3 regions of the Streptacidiphilus sp. BW17 genome follow, and region 3 is predicted to be linked to each of the others. Evidence: riboswitches for the same ligand, from Rfam matches in the RefSeq annotation. Region 3 holds a riboswitch; each other region holds the start of a gene.
What was found. Region 3 has a riboswitch for thiamine pyrophosphate ahead of thiO (glycine oxidase ThiO). Riboswitches for the same ligand answer to the same signal wherever they lie in the genome.
Positions count from the first base shown of each region.

Region 1: linked by a shared signal. The riboswitch ahead of ABH940_RS00935 (cytosine permease) and the one ahead of thiO (glycine oxidase ThiO) in region 3 are both predicted to bind thiamine pyrophosphate.
Region 2: linked by a shared signal. The riboswitch ahead of thiC (phosphomethylpyrimidine synthase ThiC) and the one ahead of thiO (glycine oxidase ThiO) in region 3 are both predicted to bind thiamine pyrophosphate.

Region 1 is NZ_JBGCCR010000001.1:201,912-204,107, forward strand. It holds gene ABH940_RS00930 (S1C family serine protease) at 1-883, opposite strand, end outside; TPP riboswitch at 1,228-1,356, shown strand; gene ABH940_RS00935 (cytosine permease) at 1,355-2,196, shown strand, end outside.
Region 2 is NZ_JBGCCR010000001.1:280,054-282,249, forward strand. It holds gene thiC (phosphomethylpyrimidine synthase ThiC) at 1-1,334, opposite strand, end outside; TPP riboswitch at 1,330-1,467, opposite strand; gene ABH940_RS01240 (YibE/F family protein) at 1,548-2,196, shown strand, end outside.
Region 3 is NZ_JBGCCR010000002.1:193,384-195,579, forward strand. It holds gene ABH940_RS02940 (NAD(P)/FAD-dependent oxidoreductase) at 1-946, opposite strand, end outside; TPP riboswitch at 971-1,082, shown strand; gene thiO (glycine oxidase ThiO) at 1,077-2,196, shown strand, end outside.

The DNA of each region.
Region 1 (2,196 bases), on a different contig from region 3:
CGAGCGGGAGCGGGACCAGCTTTTCCTTGGGAACCGAGTCGAGCTTGATCACCGCGACGTCGTAACCCTGGGCGCGCCCCACGACGGACGCGTTGTAGCTCGACCCGTCGGCGAACTTCACCGTGAGCTTGCCGCCGCCGATCGAAGGGGCGACGACGTGGTTGTTGGTGAGGATGTGGCCCTGGGTGTCGAAGACGAAGCCGGTGCCCGTGCCGGACTCGGAGGAGCCGCTGGCCTCGATGGTGACCACGCTCGGCAGCGCCTTGGCCGCGATCGCGGCGATGGAGCCCGCCGGTCGACTGAGGCCGTTCGGGTTGCTGGCGGCGGTCACCGTGGTGCTGGAACCGGCGGTGTTGCGGCCCTCCAACCAGGAGCCGATACCGCCGCCGACCGCGCCCGCGACGATCGCCGTGGCGGCGAGCAGCGCGATGAACACGCCACGACGGCTCCCCGCCGACCTGGGCTTCTCGACGATCTGGCCCGCCCCGAAGGGACCGACCGGGGCGTCCGGGAGCGGCGGCATGGGCGCGGTCTGCCAGATCGGCGGCTGCTGCGGAGGCTGCGGCGGCCCGGAGGGAGCCTCGACCATCGGAGCAGGGGCAGAGACCGGCGCCGGTGCAACAGGAGGAGCGGGCGCCGGAGCGGGCGGCTCGACGAAGGGCGGGATCGGCGCGGCCGGTGCCGCAGGCTCGGCCGGAGCCGTCGGCGGCTGGTCCGCGACCGGCAGGCGCGCCGGGGGTGCGGGGAAGCCGGCGAGGTCGGGGTCGGCCGGGGGCGCGACCGGGGTACTCGCGGGCGCCTGCTCCGCCGGACGATCCGCCGGAGTCGCATCGGGGGCGGGGCGTTCCGACCCGTCGGGCCCACCCTCGTGCTCGGTGCTCACGAATCGACCTCCTTGATACCGGACCAACGGGCCCTAGCATTCCGCAGACGCTGTCGGGGCATCGTAAGTCCCAGCCGTGCGCGTGGCACCCCGGCCGCACTCCGGCCACCGCCGTGTTCCCGGGCTGTTCCCGCCCTGTTCCGCCCCGATCCGCCGTGATCCACCCGGATCCGCCCGGATCCAGCAGGGCCCAAAACCGGCTGCGGAGAGGCCCGACCAGCGTCCCCACCGGACGCCCAGCCCCTGGACAGGCCTTGGACGGTCACCGTACAAGCCGTACCATGCCTCGAAAACACGTACCAGCGCGCGGCGACGCGTGCTGAACCTGCACCATATTCATACGTATTCATATGCGCGGGAGCTTGGACCTCACTCCAGGCTGAGAGGGCAGCAGGCCGCAGGACGCGGCAGGGCAGCCGACCGCCTGAACCTGACCGGGTAATGCCGGCGTAGGGAGCTCTGCAGACGGCCATGTCCGCAACCCTTCAGCACGACCCCGACCACCTGGGCGCGGCGTCCGCACACGCGGCCGAGGCTCCGCTCGTCCTCGACACCGCGCCGCCGCGCACCCTCGGCTTCCGCGAGCAGGGCGCGCTCTGGGCCAACCTCGGCGTCAGCCTGATCGGCTTCTCCAGCGCCGCGACGGTGATGGTCAACTCCAGCAACAAGAACCTGGCGCTGGCCGCCTCGTTCACGGCGATCGTGGTCGGCACGGTCATCGGCACGCTGATGCTCGCGCTGGCGGCGATCATCGGCACGCGGACCGGCGCGCCCGCCATGGCCGTGCTGCGCGGGCTCTTCGGCACGAAGCTCTCCTACGTGCCGACGGTGCTCAACATCATCCAGTGCGTCGGCTGGGGCGTCTACGAGCTGACCGTGATCACCCAGGGCGCGCAGGCGCTCTACGGCGGCATTCCGCGCTGGGTCTACGTGCTGGCGGCCGGGGCGCTGACGACGGCGATGACGATCCGACCGCTGGGCTCGATCGCAGTGCTGCGCCGCTACGTCGCGATCGCGGTCGGCGTGTCGATGCTCTTCTTCACCATCCAGCTGGTCCGCCACGGCGTGCACAACCCCGGTGGGAGCAACTGGAACGGCTTCCTCTCCGCGACCGACTACGTGATCGCGGTCTCGATCTCCTTCGTGCCGCTGGCCGCCGACTACACCCGGCACTCGCGGACCGTGAAGGGCTCGTTCTGGGGCACCTTCACCGGCTACACCGTCGCGCAGATCTGGTGCTACATCGTCGGCGCGATCGCGCTGACCCAGGTCGGCGGCGACCCGAACAAGATCTTCTCCACCTTCACCGGGCT
Region 2 (2,196 bases), on a different contig from region 3:
ATGTGGTCGTAGCCGGGTGCGACGTCCGTGGTCAGCGGGCCGAGGGTGTAGAACGGCGCCTCGTCGCAGATCTCCTTCTGGAGATCCATGTTCTCCTTGATCTTGTGCATCGGGACGTGGCCCGGGCCCTCGATCATCACCTGGACGTCGTGCGAGCGCGCGATCCGGCCGAGCTCGCCCAGCGTCTGCAACTCGGCGAACTGCGCCTCGTCGTTGGCGTCCGCGATGGAGCCCGGACGCAGCCCGTCACCCAGCGAGTAGGTGACGTCGTAGGCGCGCAGGATCTCGCACAGCTCGTCGAAGTGCGTGTAGAGGAAGTTCTCCTGGTGGTGCGCCAGACACCACGCCGCCATGATCGAGCCGCCGCGCGAGACGATGCCAGTCTTGCGCCGGGCCGTCATCGGCACGTAGCGCAGCAGCACTCCCGCGTGGACGGTCATGTAGTCGACGCCCTGCTCGCACTGCTCGATCACGGTGTCGCGGTAGACGTCCCAGCTCAGCTCCTCGGCCTTGCCGTCGACCTTCTCCAGCGCCTGGTAGAGCGGCACCGTGCCGATCGGGACGGGCGAGTTGCGCAGGATCCACTCACGGGTGGTGTGGATGTTGCGTCCGGTGGAGAGGTCCATCACGGTGTCCGCACCCCAGCGGGTGGCCCAGGACATCTTCTCGACCTCCTCCTCAATCGAGGAGGTGACCGCCGAGTTGCCGATATTGGCGTTGATCTTCACCAGGAACTTCGAGCCGATCAGCATCGGCTCCGACTCCGGGTGGTTGACGTTGGCCGGCAGCACCGCGCGGCCCGCCGCGAGCTCCTCGCGGACGGTCTCGGGCGACATGCCCTCGCGCAGCGCCGCGAACTCCATCTCCTCGGTGATGATCCCCCGTCGCGCGTACGCGAGTTGGGTCACCGCGGCGCCGTCCCGCCCGCGCCGAGGACGGCGGGGACGGCCGGGGAAGACCGCGTCGAGGTTGGCCAGCCCTGCCCCACCGCGCGGCGAGGTGTGCTTAAGGCCGTCGTCCTCGGGACGCGACTCACGGCCGTGGTACTCGTCGACGTCCCCGCGCTGGCTGATCCAGGCGTCGCGCAGCGGCGGCAGGCCGCGTCGGACGTCCGGCTCGTAGGCGGGATCGGTGTACGGACCGGAGGTGTCGTACAGCGGCACGGTCGCGCCGTTGCTCAACAGCACCTCGCGGAACGGGACGCGCAGATCGGGGCGGGTGCCCTGGTGGTACGCCTTGCGCCAGGCCGGCGTCGGGTAACCGCCCGCCGTGCTGGAGGCCGTGACGGCCTGCTCGGAGACAGACTGCTGCTGTGCGTCGTCGTGCGTGGTCATCAGACCCACTACTCCCTACGCCGGCATTACCCGGTCAGGTTCCTGCGGTCGGCGCAAGCATTCGACGTCCCCATGTCGGGACGGCGGTCAGCGCCCTCTCAGCCCGGTGCTCCGAGCTCCCGCGTCTACAGATGAGATGGGCACACAGTATCGACGGGTGTCGTCTTTGGCGAGGGCGCGTCCGAGGACCGGTCACCGCGATAGCTTCGCGAAGTGGCAGCGCCGCACCTCTCCCGATCCCACGCGCACGAGCACCAACACCCGCGCGGGGACGACCACGCGGGCAGCCACGGCCACTCGCACGACCACGGTCCGGCCAGCCCCGCGTCCGCGCGGCTGCGCGTGCTGCTGGCGGCTGTACTGGTGCCGTTCGCGCTGGCGGTGCTGTGCGGGCTGTGGTTCCTCTGGCCCGCACCGATCCCGCCGCACGCGGTGACCGGTGTCGGCTTCGACCAACTGACGGTCACCGGCACGGTGACAGCCACCCGCACCGTCTCCTGCGGTGCTGCCGCCACCCCCGGTTCCGGAGCCGTCGGCAACTGCACCGCCATCACCGTCCGCCTGACCAGCGGCAAGGACGCGGGCCGCTCGGTCGGCCAGAACCTGACGCCCGACCAGACCGCCGTCTACGTCACGGGCGAGCAGGTCATGATGGACTACTCGCCTTCTGCCCCGGCCTCGCTCCAGTACACCGTCGAGGACGCCGACCGCAGCGCGCCCGTCGCCCTGCTGGCCGCGCTCTTCGCCGTCGCCGTCGTCCTGGTCGGCCGGCTGCGCGGGCTCGCCTCGCTCGGCGCGCTGGCGATCAGCTTCCTGGTGCTGGCCCTCTTCGTCCTCCCGGCGATCCTGGGCGGCGAGAACC
Region 3 (2,196 bases):
CGAACTGCTCGGACCAGAAGTACGGCACGGGGTTGTACAGGCTTTCGCCGCCGAGCACGTTGGCGGCCACCACGCGTGCGCCCTGCATGGCGTTGTCCCAGTGATGGACCGTCAGCCGCCGTCCGTAGCGCCGGGACGGGAACGAGACGCAGTCGCCGACAGCGAAGACGTCCGCCACACCACCGGCCCGCAGCCGCTCGTCCGCCGCGACCGCGCCGCGGTCGTCCAGGGCCACGCCGGAGCCGTCCAGCCAGCCGGTCTCCGGTCGGGCACCGATGCCGACCACGACCGCGTCGGCCTCGATCTCCTGGCCGTCGGTCAGGTGGAGTCCGCCCGGCAGGATGCCGCTCACGGCGGCGCCGGTCAGCAGGCGGACGCCCGCCTCCGCGTACCAGGCGCGGGTCCGCTCCCCCAGCTCGGTCGGCAGTGCGCCGGCCAGCGGGGAGGGCGCGGCCTCGACGACGGTGACCTCGCAGCCCAACTGCCGGGCGACGGTCGCCGCCTCCGCGCCGATCCAGCCCGCGCCGACGACGGCCACCCGCGCGCCCGGCCGGAGCGCGGCCTTGAGCGCGACCGCGTCGTCCTGGGTGCGCAGCAGGAAGGCGGACTCCGGCTGTCCCGGGAGTGAGATCGGGGCCGCGCCGGTGGCCAGCACCAGGCGGTCGTAGGAGAGGTCGCCCGTGTCGGTGCGCAGCAGGTGCGCGTCAGCGTCCAGGGAGAGCGCGCGGCGGCTCAGCGCCAGGTCGATGCCGAGGCCCGCGAAGTCCACCTCGAAGCGGGAGTCGGCGACCTTGCCCAGCAGCACGTCCTTGGAGAGCGGTGGACGGTCGTACGGCGGGTGCGGTTCAGCCCCCAGCAGGGTCAGCCGGTCGGTGTACCCCTGCGCGCGCAAGGCCACCGCGGTCTGCACGCCGGCCATCCCGGCCCCGACGATCACTACAGCCATTGCGCCACTGTATAGAGTGAAGCGTGAAGTAGACACGGGAGCCCGGAGCACCGGGCTGAGAGGGAGGCTGGGGCGCCTCCGACCGTCCGAACCTGATCCGGGTCATGCCGGCGAAGGGAGCGCAGGAACAATGACGCGCGAGCATGTCGATCGAACGTCCGACAGCAGCACCGACGTCCTGGTCGTCGGCGGCGGCATCATCGGGCTGGCCGTGGCCTGGCGGACGGCGCAGCGTGGCCTCTCCGTCACGGTGCTGGACCCCGATCCCGGTCACGGCGCGAACCAGGTCGCGGCGGGGATGCTGGCCCCGGTGACCGAGCTCCAGTACGGCGAGGAGCCGCTGCTCCGGCTCGGCATCGCGTCCAACACCCGCTACGCCGACTTCGTCGCCGAGCTGACCGAGGCCAGCGGCGGTCTCGACACCGGCTACCGCCGCTGCGGCACCCTGGCCGTCGCCCTCGACGCCGACGACCGCGCCGAGCTGCGCGAGGTGCACGCGTTCCAGCAGCGGCTGGGCCTCGCCACCGAGTGGCTGACCGGCCGCGAGTGCCGCCGGCTGGAGCCGATGCTCGCCCCCGACGTGCGCGGCGGGACGCTGGTCGCCGAGGACCACCAGGTCGACGGCCGCCGCCTCGGCGCGGCGCTGGTCGCCGCCTGCGAGCGCGCGGGCGTCACCCTGCACCGGTCCCGCGCGGCGAGGCTCACCGTGGCCGACAACCGCGCCGCCGGCGCGGTCGCCGAGGACGGCACCCGGATCTCCGCCGGGCGGACCGTCCTGGCCGCCGGGAGCTGGTCCGGCGAGCTGCCCGGTCTGCCGCCGGAGGCACGGCTGCCGGTGCGGCCGGTCAAGGGCCAGGTGCTGCGGCTGCGGATGGAGACCGTCCAGGGCCCGCTGCCGATGCCGTTCCTCTCTCGCAACGTCCGCGCCGTGGTCCGCGGCTGCCACATCTACGTCGTCCCGCGCGAGAACGGCGAACTCGTCCTCGGCGCGACCAGCGAGGAGCAGGGCTTCGACACCACCGTCACCGCGGGCGGCGTCCACGAGCTGCTGCGCGACGCCCGCGAACTGCTGCCCGGCATCACCGAGCTGCCGCTCGCCGAGACCAACGCCGGGCTGCGGCCCGGCACCCCCGACAACGCCCCGCTGCTCGGCCCGACCGCGCTGCCCGACCTGATCGCGGCGACCGGCCACTACCGCAACGGCGTGCTGCTGACCCCGGTCACCGGCGACGCGATCGCCACGCTGCTGA